DNA from 2 places in the Sphaerisporangium sp. NPDC051011 genome. Region 1 is predicted to be linked to the other one. Evidence: riboswitches for the same ligand, from Rfam matches in the RefSeq annotation. Region 1 holds a riboswitch; the other holds the start of a gene.

Region 1 (10,685 bases):
CCGCCGGACAGGTGGCCGAGCGGGCGGCCGGCGAGCGGGGACAGGGCGAGGCGTTCGAGCACCGAGCCGGTGATCTCCCTGTCTCGGCGGGACTCGTGGCCGAGATAGGAGATGTACGGCGTGCGGCCCAGCATGGCGTACTCGAACACGGTCATCGCCGGGGGGAACAGCGGGTCCTGCGGGGCGTACGCCATCAGCCGGGCGCGCTGCCGGGGCCGGAGGCCGCGCGCGGGCACGCCGTCGACGAGCACCTCGCCCCGGGACTCCACCATGCCCATCATGGCGCGCAGCAGCGTGGACTTGCCCGCGCCGTTCGGGCCGATGACCGCCAGCCATTCGCCGCCGCGCACCGACAGCCCGACGCCGGACAGGACGGGTCGCCCGTCCAGCGAGACCTCCAGGTCCCGCACCTCGACCGGGGGCGCGCCGTCCCCGGTCACACGCTCACCGCCCGGGTGGCGCGCAGGACGCCGACGAAGAACGGCGCCCCGACGAAGGCCGTGACCACGCCGATCGGCAGCTCGGCCGGGGCGAGCATCGTTCGGGCGAGCAGGTCGGCGAGCACCATGAACGCGGCCCCGCCCACCAACGACAGGGGCAGCACGACCCGGTAGGAGCCGCCCGCCAGGCGCCGCACGACGTGCGGGACGACCACGCCGACGAACCCGATGAGCCCGCTGACCGCGACCGCCGACGCCGTGGCCAGGGAGGCGGCGCACAGGACGACGAGCCTGACCCGCCGGGCGTCGACGCCGAGGCCGACCGCCTCGTCGTCCCCCACCGACAGCACGTCCAGCAGCCGCCCGTGGGCCAGCAGGACCACCGACGACACCACGGCGTACGGCGCGACCAGCCACACCTGCGACCAGTCGCCGCCGATGCCGCCGAGGATCCAAGAGTAGATCTTCTGCAACTGCTCGACGCGGATCTGCTGCACGAACGCCTGGAGCGCGGCGAGGAACGACGACACCGCGACCCCGGCCAGGACCAACGTGGCCGTACCGCCGCCGCGTCCCGCCGTACTTCCGAGCGCGTACGCCAGCAGCACCCCGCCGATCGCCCCGCCGAACGCCGCGAGCGGCACCAGGCCGTCCACCTGGATCAGCACGATCATCAGGGTGGCGGTGAAGCCCGCGCCCGCGGCCGCGCCGAGCAGGTAGGGGTCGGCGAGCGGGTTGCGGAACACGCCCTGGTAGCCGGCGCCGGACATCGCCAGCAGGCCTCCGACGATCGCCGCCAGCACCACGCGGGGCAGGCGCAACTGGACGAGCAGCCCCTTCTCGACCGGCGACAGCCCGGAGTCGACCGTGACGAAGGGCAGCCGGTCGAGCAGTTCGAGCGCCACGCCCTTCAGTGGCATGCCGACCGCGCCGATCACCAGCCCGAGCAGCACGCAGACGGCCAGCACGGCGAGCGCGACCGTGAGGGCGGCCGTCCGCGACCGCGCCGAAGCCCCCGGGGCCGCGATGGGCGCCGGGGACTCGGGCGGGGGCTCGGTGGAAACCGTCGCGGGTTTCAGCCGGAGGCCTTCCCGACGGCCTCGCCCACCATTTCGACGAGGTCGACGACGCGCGGCCCCCAGCGGGAGGCGATGTCGTCGTCCAGGGGGATCACCCGGTCGTTCTTGATCGCCGAGAGCCCGGCCCAGCCCGGCCGCTTGGCGAGGGTCTCCTTGGACTGGCCGCAGCACTTGATGTCGGCCAGGAAGATCAGGTCGGGGTCGGCCTTGACCACGAACTCGCTGGACAGCTTGGGGTAGCCGCCGGCCGTGTCGGGCGCCTTGTCCGCGATGTTGGTCAGCCCGAACAGGCCGTAGATCTGGCCGAGGAACGTGCTGGAGGTCACGGAGTACGGCGTGCTGTCCAGCTCGTGGAGGTAGGTCAGGTTCTTGCCCTTGGGCGCGGCGGCGGCGAACGCGTCGATCCGTCGCTTCATGTCCGCGGCGACCTGGCCGGCCTTCTCCGCGTTGCCGGTGGCCGCCCCGAGGTCGGTGACCTCGTCGTAGGCCTCGTCCAGCTTGGTGGCTGCGGGCTCCAGCAGCACCGGGACGCCGACCTTGGTGAGCGCGGCGACGACGCCGTCGATGTCGTTGGACACAATGACCAGGTCGGGCTGCTTGGCGATGATCGCCTCGGCGTTGGGCTTGAACCCCGACAGGTCGGTCTTGGGCGCCTCCGGCGGGTAGTTCGACTGGTCGTCGACGGCGAGGACCTGAGGGCCCGCGCCGATCGCGAACAGGGTCTCCGTATGGCTGGCCGACAGAGAGATGATCTTCGTTGGCTTCTTGGCGATCGTCACCGGGCCGTTGCCGGCCTGGACGGTCACCGGGAAGCCCGCGGCCTGCGCGGTTTCGCCGGGGGATGTGGCGGGGGCGGGGGTGGTCTCTGCGGTGCCGGTCGGCTGGCCGCATCCGGCCAGCGTCAGCGCACCCAGCAACGCGCCCGCCAAGGCCGTGCGTACGGGCCTCACGTGGGTTCCTCCTGTTGCCGGGAAACGAGGGACCCGTGATGTGGGACGGATCACCCTTTTTCCACGAGGGTTGACGACGTCGGCGCGGCAGGAGGCGACCTGGCTCGATCCGGGGGGATCTCACAGTTGCGGGACAGCGCCGGACTCACACCGGCTTCGCTCCACGCCGCGCGTCACCGGAACCGTATCAACTGGGTTCATTGCCGCCTCCAGCGCGGCGGGTTCAGGGCGCTGTGCCCATGGCCTCGCTCCGCTCGGCGGTTCGGGGCGCTCCTTTAGGCGGCGTTCTTCCGTCGTCACTCGGAAGGGGTTCGTTCCTCACCCCTTCCTCCCTCCTCCTCCAGAACACCGCCGCGCCCCGAACCTGCCCATGGCCTCGCTCCGCTCGGCGGTTCAGGGCGGCCTTCAGGGACCGGCTCCGATCAGGCCCACCGACACCGGTTCCACGCTCGGGTCCCCGATGTGTGCCGACACTGGCGGCGGGACTAGCCCAGCCCAGGGCGTACCGGTCACGAGCCTCATGACGGCGGATATCCGGACAGTACAACCTGCCGTAGTCGGCCGGACCATTGACCGAAAATCTTGCTCCAGGTCAGAAGATCGTGATATCAACTCGATCATGTGTCACTTTGCCGTAAGAGTAGCCGCTTGGGAAGTTTGCGGCTTCTGCGGCACCCGGTGTTCGACGTAGAGCTCCCGGCGAGACGAGGAACCCCTCGTAGCGGTGCGCCTCTGGGTCGTTGAAAGGGTGGAGAACGTCGGAATGCCGGTCGAAATCAACGCTGCCCGTACCAGGAAACGGAACATGCTGGCACGGGTGGCGCCGGCCATCGTGCGCGACCCCGCGAACGGCCTGGCCGCGCTGGGCAGGCAGGCCGGCGGGCGGATCGTCCGGCTGAACCTCGGCGTGCTGCGGCCCTACCTGGTGACCCACCCCGACCACGTCCAGCACGTCATGCGCGACAACTGGACCAACTACAGCCGCCAGGGCATGTTCTGGCAGCCGCTCGGCCGCCTGCTCGGCGACAGCATCCTCGGGGACGGCCCCGGCTGGGAGGCCAGCAGGAGGATCCTCCAGCCGCTGTTCACGCCGAAGTACGTCGCCGCGCTCGCCGGGACGATCGCCGCCACCGTCGACGCGCGGATCGAGGAACTGGAAGCGCGCGCCCGCTCGAAGGACCCGATGGACGCCGCCCGCACGATGGGCGCCATCGTCAACCAGAGCGTCGTGCGCGTGCTGTTCGGCGACCGGATCTCCCTGCGGGACGGCGAACGCCTCACCTCCGCCTACCACACGGCCGACGCGGCGGTCTTCACCCGGCTGCTCCTGCCGTTCATGCCGTACCGGGTGCCGCTGCCCGGAGACCGGGCGTTCAAGACCGCGGTCTCGACCATCGACGAGATCATCTTCCCGTTGATCCGCGAGGTCAGGCGGGACGCGGCCGACGGCTCCGACGTCGTCTCGGCGCTGTGCCGCGCCCAGGAGGCGGACGGCACGCCGCGCGACGACCGGCGCGTCCGCGACGACCTCGTCAGCATCTACGCGGCGGCGTCGGTGACGACGGCGTCGACGCTCACCTGGACCTGGCCGCTCCTGGAGGCCCACCCCGAGGTGGCCGCGAAGGTGTACGCCGAGATCGACCGCGTGGTCGGCACCGGCCCCGCCCTGCCCGCGCACGTGCCCGAGCTGCGCTACACCAAGATGGTGCTGCAGGAGGTCATGCGCCTCTACCCCTCCGGCTGGCTGCTGCCCCGCACGGTCGTGCGGAGCGAGACCCTCGGCGGGACGCGCCTGAAGGCCGGCTCGATGGTGCTGATCAGCCCGTACGTCACCCACCGGCTCGACGAGGTGTGGGACCGGCCGCTGGAGTTCGACCCCGAGCGGTTCTCCCCCGACCGCGGCGAGCGGCGGCACCGGTACGCGTACTTCCCCTTCGGCGGCGGCGCGCACCAGTGCGTCGGCAAGCACCTGTTCTACATGGACGCCCCGCTGATCATGGCCGCCATCCTGAGCCGGTTCCGCCCGGCGGCGCTCGGCGGCCGTACCCCCGCGCCCGCGGCGACGGCGCTGCTGCGCCCGCGCGGCACGGTGGGACTCCGGCTGCTTCCCGTGAACTGCGCCGGGCAGGGCCCGCGATGACGGCTCCCGCCCGCGAGTGGCCGGGCGCCACGGAGTCCGGGCTGATCTGCGCGGTCGCCGGAAGCTCCCAGCGGCAGATGCGCGAATGGCTCGAGGCCTACCCGGGCCTGTTCTCGGCCAAGCCGTTCGACGACGCGCTGACCAGCACGTTGTCCCTGGCCATGGCGTTCAGCGGCCCGTGGTTCACCGCCGAACGGCTCTCGGTGGCCAACAAGGCCACCCTGTGGGCGTTCGGGCTCGACTGGCAGGTGGACTACGTCGCGGCCTCGGCGCCCGAGGTGGACGACATCGCCCGCCGGTGCCTGGCCGCCGCCGACGGCGCGGACCCGGCCCCCGGCGACGACCTGGCGCGGTTCCTGGCCGACCTCCGGCGGGACCTGTCCGCCGCCCCCGCCTTCCCCGCGCTCGGGCACGTCTGGCGCGAGGAACTGCGGGTCATGCTGGCGGCGATGCGCCTGGAGCGGGAGTGGCGCGACGCGGGCACGGTCCCCTCACTGGAGCAGTACCTCGGCAACGCCGACAACCTGGGCTTCACTTTCGTCTTCGTCTCCCATCTGATCCACACCGGCGCGCCGTCCGGCGCCATCGCGGCGGTGCGGGAGGCGGCTGCGGCCGTGCAACGGGTGATCCGCCTGCTGAACGACCTCGGGACCTACCGGCGGGACGTGGAGTGGGGCGACCTGAACGCCCTGCTGCTCGGCGCGCCCCGCGAGGAGGTGGACCGGCGCCTCGCCGCGCTGGCGGCCCGGGCCAGGGAGCTGATCGAGCCTCTGCGGGACGGCGACCCCCTGATCGCCGGCTACCTCGAACGTCAGATGGACTTCTGCGCGGGCTTCTACCGGCTCGCCGACTACTGGGGCGACTTATGAGCATTCACGGTGACGCGCTGACCGCCGACGTCGCCGCCGAGGCCCGAACCCTGGTGTCCGGGCTCATGACGCGCCCGTGGGGTGACGCCTCGCCCTCGGTGTACGAGACGGGGCGGCTGGCGGCCCTGGCCCCGTGGCTGACCGGGCACGCCGAGCGGATCGCGTTCCTCGTGGACACCCAGCGCCCGGACGGCCTGTGGGGTCCGCACGAGGACTACGCGCTCGTCCCCACGTTGAGCGCGGCGGACGCGCTGCTCGGCGAGCTCGTCCGGACCTCCCCCGCCTGCTCCCCTGCCGTGGCGGAGGCCGCCGGACGCGCCCTGCGCGCGCTCGGGCTCCGGGCGCGGCGGGGCTTCGGCGCGCCGCTGCCGGACATGCCCGCGATCGAGCTCGTCGTCCCCGCGCTGGTCACCTCGGTCAACCGGCTCGTCCGCGCCCTCGCCGGCTCCTCCGTGCCCGGGGCGTGGGAGTCCTGCCCGCTCTTGCCCTTCCCCGAGGACATGGACGACGCGCGGGTGCGGCTCGTCCGCGAGCGTCTGCGGCAGGGCGCTCCCCTGCCGGTGAAGCTGATGCACGCCCTGGAGGTCGCGGGCGAGGCCGCCGTGCGGGCCCCCGCCGTCGTGGTGACCCCCGAGGGGACGGTGGGCGCGTCCCCGGCCGCCACGGCCGCCTGGCTGGGCGAGCCCGGCGGCCCCGGACGGTCGGCGCCGCTGGCGCACGAGCACCTGGAGGCCGTCGTGCGGCTGTCGGGCGGCCCGGTGCCGTGCGCGGTCCCGATCACGGTGTTCGAGCGCGGGTGGGTGGTGAGCTGGCTGCTGCGCGCCGGCATCCCTGTGGACGTGCCGGACGAGCTTGTGGCGAGCCTCGGCGAGCGGATCGACCCAGACGGGGTGGCGGCGGGGCCGGGGCTGCCCGCCGACGCCGACACGACGTCGGTGGCGCTGTACGCGCTGGCGCTGCTCGGCGCCCCGCGCGAGCCCGGCAGCCTCTGGGCGTACCACACCGGCACGCACTTCAGCACGTGGCTCGGCGAGGACGGGCACTCGACGACGGTGAACGCCCACGTGCTGGACGCGTTCGGCCAGTTCACGGCGGCCCGCCCCGACGCGCGCCCGCGCTACGCGGAGGCCGTCCGGCGGCTGGCGGCCTGGCTGTGCGCGCGGCAGCGGGCGGACGGGAGCTGGACGGACCGCTGGCACGTCTCGCCGTACTACGCCACGGCGTGCTGCGCACTGGCGCTCGGCGAGTTCGGCGGGACGGCGTCGCGCCGGCCGGTGCGGCTGGCGGCGGACTGGGTGCTCTCGTCCCAGCGCCCGGACGGTTCCTGGGGGCTGTGGGACGGCACGCCCGAGGAGACGGCGTACGCGTTGTACCAGCTCCTGCTGGCCGGGGGCGGCACCGCGGGGAGCGCCAGGAGCCGGCGTCTGTCGGCCGCGATCGAGCGGGGGCAGGAGTACCTTCTGCGGTCCGCCGGGCGGGTCGAGGACCCGCCGATGTGGGTGGACAAGGACCTGTACCTGCCGGTGGCGATCGTCCGGGCCGTGGTCACGGGGGCGCTCCACCTGGCACGGAGCGTCACGACGTCGGAGCACTAGAGGGCACATCAGCCGACAAACGTGATACCGAATCGCATAACCCGACAGCCAACCCGACATGTTTACAAAAGTGACACAGAACAGTCGGAGAACCATTTGCCATCGTGCTAGGGTTCCCCAGTGCGATGCGGTGGAATACCTCATTGCCATGCGATGCGGCGCAATAGAGCACGATAGCGTGACCTGAGCTTTATGCGCCGCGAACCGTGATATGAGCTTCCTGACGCTCGCCAGGGATGGACTTATGCGCTTCCGTAATTCGCGTATTCGGACCAAGGTCACGGCGCTCCTGCTGTCGCTGGTCGCCCTGTGGGGGTTCGCAGCCTGGGTCACCCTGCGTGAGGGCTTCAACGTCCTGTGGGTCGCCACCCTGAACTCCGGCATCGCCGACCCCGGCGAACGGCTGAGGGTCGAACTGCAGCAGGAGCGCAGGCTCACGCTCGTCCTGCTGGGCGCCCCCGGCTCCAGCCAGCAGCGCATCGCCCTGAACGCGCAGCGGACCAGGACCGACGACGCGAGCGCCGACTTCCGCAGGCAGGTCACGAGCACGTCCGTCCAGGACGCGGCCAGTGAGACCCTCAGGCGGCGCATCGACGAGGCGACCCAGGAGCTGCGGGTCCTCGGCCCGATGCGCGAGCAGGTGGACGAGGGCCTGATCGACCGCGGGCGCGCCTCCGTCGCGATCACCGGCGTCGTAGACGCGCTCTTCCGCGTCTACGACTCGATGGCCACGCTGGACGACGCCGACTTCGCCAAGGACACGCGCACGTTCATCGAGCTCAGCCGCGCCGGCGAACTCCTCGCGCAGGAGGACGCCCTGATCGCCGGATCCCTGGCCGCGGGCGGCCCCGGCGAGAGCGAGCGGGCACAGTTCGCCCAGCTCGTCGGCACCCAGCGGTTCCTGTTCTCCAAGGTCGCCGCCGAGCTGCCCACGTCCGACCGCGCGGCCTTCGAGCAGATGACCAAGAGCGAGCCGTACAACCGCCTGCGCCGCCTCGAGAACCAGCTGATGCTCACGCCCCGGCCCCAGCTCGCCCCCGTGGACGGCGCGCGCTGGAAGTCGGCCACCGGCGCGGTCCAGGGGCAGGTCGAGAAAGTGCTCACCACCGGAGGCGCGAAGCTCGTCGAACGCGCCCGGCCGATCGCCACCGGCGTCGTCGTCCGGCTGGCGCTGGCCGGCGGGCTCGGGCTCATCGCCGTCATCGCCTCGATCATCCTGGCCATCACCACGGCCCGCGCCCTCGTACAGCGCCTGGAGGAGCTGCGCGCCGCCGCCCTGGAGCTGGCGGGCCGCAAGCTGCCCAACGTGGTCGAACGGCTCGGCCACGGAGAGGACGTCAACGTCGCCGAGGAGGCGCCGCCGCTCGCCACGGGCAACGACGCGATCGGCCAGGTGGGCCAGGCGTTCAACACCGTGCAGGAGACGGCGATCCGCGTCGCGGTCGAGCAGGCCGAGCTGCGGCGCAGCTACCGCGGCATCCTGCTCAGCCTGGCCCGGCGCACGCAGTCGCTGGTCCACCGGCAGCTCACCATCCTGGACGCCATGGAACGGCGCGAGACCGAGCCGGCCGAGCTGGCCGACCTGTTCCGCGTCGACCACCTGGCCACCCGCATGCGGCGCAACGCCGAGAACCTCATCGTCCTGTCCGGCGCCTCCCCCGGCCGCGCCTGGCGCCGCTCGGTCCCGATGGTCGACGTCGTGCGCGGCGCACTCGCCGAGGTCGAGGACTACACCCAGGTCACGCTGATGCCCATGGGCGAGGCCGAGCTGGCCGGCCGCGCGATCGGCGACGTCATCCACCTGCTGGCCGAGCTGATCGAGAACGCGGTCTCGTTCTCGCCGCCGTACGCGTCGGTCCAGGTCAGCGGCCAGGAGGTCGCCAAGGGGTATGTCGTCGAGATCGAGGACCGCGGCCTCGGCATGACCCCGGAGGACCTCGCCGACGCCAACGAGCGCATCACCGACCCGCCGGAGTTCAAGCTCTCCGGCACCCCGCGCCTCGGCCTGTACGTGGTCAGCCGCCTGGCGTCCCGGCACAACATCAAGGTCACGCTGAAGGCCTCTCCGTACGGCGGCACGACGGTGGTGGTCCTGATCCCCCGCGAGCTGATCGACGGCGACGCCGACTTCGAACCCGGCACGGAGCCCATGACCGACGAACACGACGCACCGCGCCCCGGTGCCGTCGTCCCCGCGCAGGGACGGCACCGCACCGGCGAGTTCCCCGCGATCACCACCGGTGACCCCCGCCCGGCCGCCCTCCCCTCCCCTCCCGCGGGCGGGCTTCCCCCGGCGCCGGAGGGCGCGGGCCTCCACCCCACGAACGGCCGCCACGCGAACGGCAACGGCCACCCGGTGAACGGGACACGCGACGGCGGTCCCACGCGGGCGTCGTCCTTCGACCCCGGCCCCACCGCGGCGACACCCGCGGAAGACCCCACCTTCACCCCATCCGGCCTGCCCCGCCGCGTCGCCCAGGCGCACCTCGCGCCCGAACTGCGCAACGAGCCGGCCACCCCCGCCGCCGAGGCCCGGGAGGACGAGGAGGACGGCTTCTCCCCCGAGGAGCTGCGGCGGCTGATGGGCTCCTTCCAGAGCGGCACCGAACGCGGGCGCTCGGAGGCGGCCGGGCTGCCGCGCCGCCGCGCCAAGCGTGAACAGGCAGAAGAGGACAGCGAGTGATGCAGAGGACCAGTTCCCCCGCCGATCTGACCTGGCTGCTGGACGACCTGGTCCAGCGGGTGAGGGAGGCCGAGCACGGGATCGTCCTGTCCACGGACGGGCTGCTCCTCGCGTCGTCGCGGGGGCTCGGCCAGGCCGACGCCGAGCACCTGTCCGCCGTGGCGGCAGGGATCCAGAGCCTCGCCCAGGGGGTCGGCGAGCGTTTCGAGGGCGGGGCAGTACGCCAGACCATCGTCGCCATGAAGTCGGCCTATCTGGTGGTCACCGTGGCAGGCCAGGGCGCCTGCCTCGCGGTCCTGTGCGCGCAGGACGCCGACGTCGGCCTCGTCGCCTACGAGATGGCCATGCTCGTGGCCCGCGTCGGGCAGTACCTCACCTCCCCCGCACGATCGGAGAACCCTTCCCCAAGGAATGAGGGCGCCACATGACGAGCCTCTCCGACGGCAGCGCGGACGAGCAGTGGCTCGACGACGAGGCCGGACGCATCGTCCGCCCGTACGTCATGACGCGCGGACGCACCCAGCCGAGCCGGGGCAAGATCGACCTGATCACCCTCGTCGTGACCATCAACCCCGTGATCACTGCGGAACCCGGTCTCGGCCCCGAGCATCACAAGATCGTCAAACTCTGCGACCGGCCGTTGTCCGTCGCCGAGATCGCCGCTCACCTCGACCTCCCGGCCGGAACCGTGCGCGTCCTCCTCGGCGACCTCGTCGACAGAGGATTCGTGGCCATCCAGGAACCCGTGCGTGAGACCGACGTTCTCGACCTGGAAACCTACAAGGCGGTGCTCAATGGACTACGGAGTCTCTAGGCGCGACGTCGGCCGGGCGAAGCTGCCCACCGCGATCAAGATCCTGATCGCGGGCGGTTTCGGGGTCGGGAAGACCACGATGGTGGGATCGGTGTCGGAGACCCGGCCCCTGCGC
Region 2 (6,749 bases), on a different contig from region 1:
GCTCCGGGGAGGCCGGTCCGGCGCTGGCGGTCCTGGCCGAATCGAAGGTGGAGAGCGTCGCCCTCGATTTCGTCACCTCTCCCGGCAATCTGCGTGCGCTGGCCGGGGTCGGGGGTCTTCCTCGGAAGAGGGTCGTGGTCGGGGTGGTGGACGGGCGCAACGGGGTCCCGGTGGACAGGCCACGCGCCCTGGCTACCTGCGCCATGGTTTTGGGCCTGGTCGATCAATTGGTCGTGGCGGCATCATGCCCAACGATGCGTCCGCCCCCCGTCGGCGTGCCTCAACCGGAGGCCCTCTGCCTGGCCAGGCAGATTGCCGAACATGTGGTGAACCTTGGGAACGCCCTCGGCGCCTCCACAGATGTGGGACCGCCACAATAATCGTGGTCGCGACCTCGGACTGCGATGACCGTGGCCCGTACGAACCAACTGTCCTGTAATGCCGGCCGGTCATCGAGTCGCCGACACCAAGGGTGCACGGAAGCGGCCCATCCAGGGCGGAAGGTGGCAGCGCGCCGGAGTGGTCCGGGCGGATGTCGTTAGATTTGTTTGCCGTCGAGAGAGCAGTCGCCGCACTTCACCCCGCCGGGTACCCGGTAATAAAGGCAGCAGGTCCTGCGTCGGAAAGTCAGATCGGGACCCGTGACGTCGCCCAGCCCGGCCAGCCGACCCGTGACGAGGAGGTCTGTGGTGAGGCGGCGCGCCGGTTCCGCGAGGTCCGGACGGGCGGCGAGAACGGCTCGGCCGGCCTCTGCCAGCGCGGACGCCGCATTGCCGTACAGCAGGCGCGGTGCGACCTTGACGCGCAGCCCGGCGGCGAGCGCCTCCAGGTGCGTGACCACCACCGCTCGATAGAGAACGTGGATGAGCTCGGCATGGGCATTCCCCTCGACATGCCGGCCGGAGGGGGTCGGCAGCCGCAAGGCCGGCCCGTCGTCGGCGCGGTGCAGAGGAGTCAGGTCGGGCACGACGCCGTGGACGACGGCGCACGCGAGCATGGGCGACCACAGACGGGCCGCGTGCCCAAGTTGCACGATGGACGCACCGATGCGCTGTTCCCGGGTGTCGTAGCGAGCGGTGGTCCGTGTGATCAGGTCGGGGAAGCCCCGGGCGTAGTCCTCCTCGATCGGATGCCAGCCGGCGTCGTCATCCGACACGGTGATCGAGAAGAACGAGCTGAAGGAGGCCACGTCTGCCAGAGCGGCGGTGATCGATTGCGCGGAGGCCGGACGGAGAAAACCCATGTCGCGTTACTCCGATCTCTTGATCCGGTGAATCTGTGCCGACTTACGGGGTGGAGTGCGCGGGGAAAACGGCGGATCGTTGAAGGGTCGTCCGGGAAAGGGTCAGGCCGGTGGATCTCTCCTTGGGCGCGGCTCGGTGCGGGTTATCAGGGTGACCTGCGGGGTCCCGGTGGACGGGTGTGTGGTCACCTCGGCCTCAACCTGGTACACATCGGCGAGCAGCGCCGGGGTGAGCACCTCGCCGGGCGCACCGAGGGCGACGACCGCGCCGTCGGCCATGACGCAGATGCGGTCGCAGAACGCCGCGGCCAGGTTGAGGTCGTGCAACGCGATGACCGCCGTGACGCCCAGCCCGCGTACCAGCCTGAGGGCGTCGAGTTGGTGGCGAAGATCGAGGTGGTTGGTGGGCTCGTCGAGCACCATCGTTCCCGCGCGCTGGGCGAGGGCTCGGGCGATGAGCACCCGCTGCTTCTCGCCGCCCGACAGCCGGTCGAAGGGGGCGTGCGCCAGGCCGGCGACGTCCAGCCGCTCCAGCGCGTCCATGACGGTGGCCCGGTCGCCTGCGTCGTCGCCCTCGAACGCCCGCTTGTGCGGGGTGCGGCCCATCGCCGCCACGTCGTACACGGTGAGCTCGAAGTCGCCGCCCGTCTCCTGCATCACGGCGGCCAGCCTTCGCGCCAGCCGCTTGCCGGGCATCCGCCAGACGTCCTCGCCGTCCAGCAGCACCTGCCCGGAGGTGGGTCGCACCGCCCGGTAGAAAGTGCGCAGAAGTGTGGACTTGCCCGCGCCGTTGGGCCCGACGAGCCCCATCACCTCGCCCGGCTCCACGTCCAGGGACACCTGGCGCACGAGGGGTCTGCCGTTCACGACGACGGACACATCCCGCACGCTGAGCAGGGCCGGTCGCCCCGTGTCGCCGTGCGCCGCCTCGGCGGTCGTTCCCGGTGCGGCCGCGATCGCCGCCTCTCCTGCCGTCATCGTGCTCTCCGTCTCATGAGCCACAGGAAGAAGGGGCCGCCGACCAGGGCGGTCAGCAGCCCGACGGGGATCTCCTCCGGACTGATGAGCGTCCGGGCCACCAGATCGGCGACGATCAGGAATGCCGCGCCGAGCAGCGCGCACGCGGGAAGGGCGCGGCGATGGTCGGCGCCGAGCAGCAGCCGTACGACGTGCGGCATGATCAGGCCGACGAACCCGATGGAGCCGCTGACCGCGACGATCGTCCCGATCATCATCGCCACCAGCACGAACAACCCCGCCCTGAACCGGTGGACGTCCAGCCCGAGGGCGGCGGCGGCCTCCTCGCCCGCCAGCAGCAGGTTGAGCGGGCGGGAGACTCCGAGCAGGACCACCGTTCCGGCCAGGACGGCGGCGGCGGGGATCCACACCACGGTCCATGTGGTGCCGGCCAGCCCGCCGAGCATCCAGCGCAACGCCGACTGCGTCTTGTGCGGATCGTTGGATGTCACCACCAGGAAGCCGGCGACCGCGGACAGCACCTCGGCCGTCGCCACCCCGGCCAGCACGAGCCGGACCGTCGTCATGCGCCCGCCGGATCGGGCGAGGAAGTACACCGCGACGAGCGCGGCCAGGGCACCGATGAACGCCGCCACCGGCAGGGAGAAGACTCCGAACAGGGTCACGTTGAACACGACGACGGCCACCGCGCCGACGCTGGCTCCCGAGGACACGCCGAGCAGCATCGGGTCGGCCAGGGGGTTGCGCACCAGCGCCTGCAGGGCCATCCCGCACACCGACAGACCGGCCCCGATCACGCCGCACAGCAGGATGCGGGGCAGCCGCACGTCCATGACGATCGTCTCGCGGACCTGGGTCCAGCTCTGCTCGGCCAGGGCCGGGTGGATCCGGTGCAGCAGGATGCCCCAGACCTGGCCGGGCGGCAGGTCGACCGAGCCTGCGGCCACTCCCGCCGTGGCGGCCGCCAGGGTCAGCAGCACCAGGCCGGCGAGCACGAGCGTCATGGAAATCCGCGGACGGCCAGGCGTTCGGGAGTCGCGCGGGGACGCGACGCTCTCCGCCGCCCCCGGACGCCCAGGTGAGGCGGCGCCCGCGGCAGTCCCGCCGGCCTCCGTCATGTCGGTCATGTCGGTCACTGGAAGCGGTCGGGGTGGAGCTGTCGTGCGAGGGACTCCACCGCGGACGGCACCCGGACGCCGAGGACCACGGACGAGAGCGGCAGCACCGCGAACCTCTGCTTCTTGATCGCGGGGACGTCCTTGAGCGCGGGGTTGGACAGCAGGAACCGCTTCTTGTCATCTACGGACTGGTCGCCGTAGTCATAGATGACGATCACTTCGGGCGCCCGCTCCGCCACCTGCTCGAACGACACGTCTCCCCATGCCTTGGGCAGGTCGGCGAACAGGTTCACCCCACCGGCCAGCTTGATCACCTCGTTGCCGATGCCCGCGCCGCCCGCGGTGAACGCGGTCTTGTCGCCGCTGTCGTAGACGAACAGCTTGATCGGGACGGCATCCGCCAACCTCTCCTTGACGGTGTCGAGGGTCACGTGCAGCCGGCGCACCTCCTGCTCGGCGCGGTCGGGCACGCCGAAGATCTTGGCGACGTTGCGGACCTCCTCGTCCATCATCGACACGGTCACCGGCCCGGATGGGCACTGCTCGACGTTGAGGTAGGAGTCGATCCCGGCCTCGGCGAGCGCGGCCCGGCCGCGTCCCTCCTTCTCGTCGAAGGCGCTGCTGAAGCCGCCGTAGACGAAGTCGGGCTCGGCGGCCAGCAGCGCCTCGTAGGAGGGATATTCCTTCGACAGCACCTTGATGCCGTCGTAGGCCGCCTTGTACTCGGGCAGGATCCGGTCGTCGAGATAGCCCGTACCGATCATGGACTTCTCCAGGCCGAGCGCCAGCATCACCTCGGTCGCGTGCTGATTCAGCGACACCGCGTGCCGCGGTGGCTGTTCGTAGACGGTGGTCACACCGCAGTTGGCCACCGTGACCGGGAAGCCCGTCGGCGTGATGGAGGCAGCAGTCCCGGGCGCCCCGGTCGTGGGGGTGCCGGTGGCGGATGCGCCGGTGGTGGTACCGCCGCAGCCGGTGACGAGCACCGCCGCGGTGAGCGCGAGTGCCGGGAGCAGGAGACGTCCGCGCGTCATATGTATGTCCTCATGCGTATGTCCTCTCGAACAGAAGGGCAGATATCGGAGTCAGGTGGCCGGGTCGGGCTTCTCCGCCGAGCCGCGCACGACGTCGCCGGTGCCGGTACGCCGCGGCGGAGCCGTGACGTGGAGAGCGAGGATGGCGGGGAGATCGGCGAGGCCGGGGCCGCCGGCGCGGATCCACGCGGCGACGTCGTCGGCCGCTTCCGGCTGGTTGACCAGTCCCAGCCACACCGGGCGCCCGCCCGCCTCCCGCCCCGCGGGTGAGGGCTGTACCACGATGACGTTCGCCTGCTCGCAGACGTCCAGGCAGTCGGTGACGCGTACCTCGGCGACCTCGGCCAGGCGGGTGAGCTGCTCGTCGTGGTCGAACCCAGGGACCTTGCGCGCGCTGCCGCAGCAGCACCCCCGGCAGACGGCGATCCTCGTCATGCGCGCTTTGACCGTCTACCAGGTAGGCGTGGGTGACAGCTGAACGTATGCACGGCAAGCGCCGGGTCGGGATGCGGGATCGCGATCAGGTCGGTGAGGATGAACGTCGCACAGCGGAGGAAGGCTCATCGGCGGTCTCCTGGGAACAGGCCGCAGCCGCCATTCCTCGATGACGGGCGTGGCTGACGAGGAGACGGATCACCGGGAGAGGCCCGCTTGGGAAGCGGTGCGGGCAAGCGGAGGTGACCTGCCGGCCATGCGGCATGACGATCACCGTTCCTCTCTTGGGGAGATCCGCCCCAATTTCCGTGAGGAGGCGACCGCATGAGTCTCCTGGCTCTCGGGTCGAGGCTCGCCCCGGCCTTCCCACCCCATCGGGGCAGTGGCGTCGTCGGGGTCCGCTCGCCGATCACAGTGGCGGGACCGCGCCGGATTCACACCGGCTTCCTCGTTCCGCCGTCGCCTTTCGCCGCCCATGGTCGCACACGCCGCTCTGTTCGCAAAAGCTCACATTCTTCGCACCGACTCGCGGGGGCCAGGGCGTTCCGGCGCCAAGGGGGATCGGCCGGCGGGCACCATGGTGATGACCAGCCCGGCGTCGGCGACCCCCTCCGTCGCCGAACGCGCGGCCGCACTCCCTGTGATGCCGCCGTGGCGAGCGCGGCGCCGTTCACGTCGAGCCGTGCACATCATGGCCGTTCTTGACGAGGTTGACGGCCATGCGGCCGCCCATGCCGCCCAGTCCGATGAAAGCGATCTTCATGACAGTCCCAGCTCCAGGTCCCCCAGGGGGGCGAAGAACGCTCCGACCTCCTCGGGCGAGGCGGCGACCGCCCACCGCGGCGTCCGGTCCTTGTCGATGATCTGGGCGCGGATGCCCTCCCGCAGGTCCGGGTGGCGCAGGGCCCGGCACGACACCCGGTACTCCTGGTCGAGCACCTCCTCCAGCGAGCCGAGGAGCCCCGCCCTGCGGATCGCCTCCAAGGTCACCTTGAGCGCCGTCGGCGACCTGCCGACGATCTGCTCGGCCGCCTCCTTCGCCGCGTTGTCGCCGCTGTCCAGCAGGAGCTCCACGATCTGCGCGACGCTCTCGGCCGCGTAGCAGACGTCGATCCAGGCACGCTGTCCGGCCAGCGTCCCGTCCGGGGCGGCACGCGCGTAGGTCTCCAGGGCGTGCGCCACCCCGTGCTCCTCCACGGCCCGGCTGAAGGCGGCCAGGTCGGCGGAGGGGACGAAGTGATCGGCCAGCCCGCAGAGGATGGCATCGCCCGCCCCGATCGACGCCCCGGTCAGCGCCAGGTGCAGGCCGATCTCACCGGGAGCGCGCGAGAGCAGGTACGTACCCCCGACATCGGGGACGAGGCCGATGCCGGTCTCGGGCATGGCCAGTCTCGTGCGCTCGGTGACCACGCGCACGCTGCCGTGCGCCGAGACTCCGACACCGCCGCCCAGGACCAGGCCGTCCATGAGCGCGACGTACGGTTTGCCGTATCGGGCTATGTGGGCGTTGAGGTGGTACTCGTCCCGCCAGAACGCGGGCGTGGCGTCACCTCCCTGGCGAATGTCATGGTAGACGGAGCGGATGTCGCCCCCGGCGCACAGGCCGCGTTCGCCCGCGCCGCTGATGAGCACGACGTCGACCGCGTCGTCCGCCTCCCACGCGCGCAGCGTGGCGTCGAGGTGGCGGACCATGTCATGGGTGAGGGCGTTGAGGGCCTGCGGCCGGTTGAGCAGGATGTGTCCGAGGTGGCCGGAGCGCGTGGTCTCGATGTCCATCAGGCGGCCCCGATCAGTCCGCGGGCGACGATGACGTGCATGATCTCATTGGTCCCTTCGAGGATCTGGTGCACCCGTAGATCGCGCACGATCTTCTCTATGCCGTACTCGGTGAGGTAGCCGTATCCGCCGTGGAGCCCCTTCGAGCCGGCCGGCGGGACCCTC

What was found. Region 1 has a riboswitch for cobalamin ahead of AB0H21_RS07375 (ABC transporter substrate-binding protein). Riboswitches for the same ligand answer to the same signal wherever they lie in the genome.
Region 2: another riboswitch for cobalamin. It lies ahead of AB0H21_RS38655 ((2Fe-2S) ferredoxin domain-containing protein); the one in region 1 lies ahead of AB0H21_RS07375 (ABC transporter substrate-binding protein).

What each region holds. Positions count from the first base shown of each region.
Region 1 is NZ_JBFAGG010000003.1:2,435-13,119, reverse strand. It holds gene AB0H21_RS07385 (ABC transporter ATP-binding protein) at 1-440, opposite strand, end outside; gene AB0H21_RS07380 (iron ABC transporter permease) at 437-1,360, opposite strand; gene AB0H21_RS07375 (ABC transporter substrate-binding protein) at 1,516-2,469, opposite strand; cobalamin riboswitch at 2,538-2,671, opposite strand; gene AB0H21_RS07370 (cytochrome P450) at 3,275-4,609, shown strand; gene AB0H21_RS07365 (terpene synthase family protein) at 4,606-5,478, shown strand; gene AB0H21_RS07360 (prenyltransferase/squalene oxidase repeat-containing protein) at 5,475-7,073, shown strand; gene AB0H21_RS07355 (nitrate- and nitrite sensing domain-containing protein) at 7,318-9,756, shown strand; gene AB0H21_RS07350 (roadblock/LC7 domain-containing protein) at 9,756-10,184, shown strand; gene AB0H21_RS07345 (DUF742 domain-containing protein) at 10,181-10,570, shown strand; gene AB0H21_RS07340 (ATP/GTP-binding protein) at 10,551-10,685, shown strand, end outside.
Region 2 is NZ_JBFAGG010000027.1:26,787-33,535, reverse strand. It holds gene AB0H21_RS38680 (hypothetical protein) at 1-380, shown strand, start outside; gene AB0H21_RS38675 ((2Fe-2S)-binding protein) at 539-1,243, opposite strand; gene AB0H21_RS38670 (ABC transporter ATP-binding protein) at 1,346-2,221, opposite strand; gene AB0H21_RS38665 (iron ABC transporter permease) at 2,218-3,348, opposite strand; gene AB0H21_RS38660 (ABC transporter substrate-binding protein) at 3,354-4,373, opposite strand; gene AB0H21_RS38655 ((2Fe-2S) ferredoxin domain-containing protein) at 4,425-4,808, opposite strand; cobalamin riboswitch at 5,135-5,261, opposite strand; gene AB0H21_RS38650 (NAD(P)-binding domain-containing protein) at 5,479-5,571, opposite strand; gene AB0H21_RS38645 (enoyl-CoA hydratase/isomerase family protein) at 5,568-6,584, opposite strand; gene AB0H21_RS38640 (acyl-CoA dehydrogenase family protein) at 6,584-6,749, opposite strand, start outside.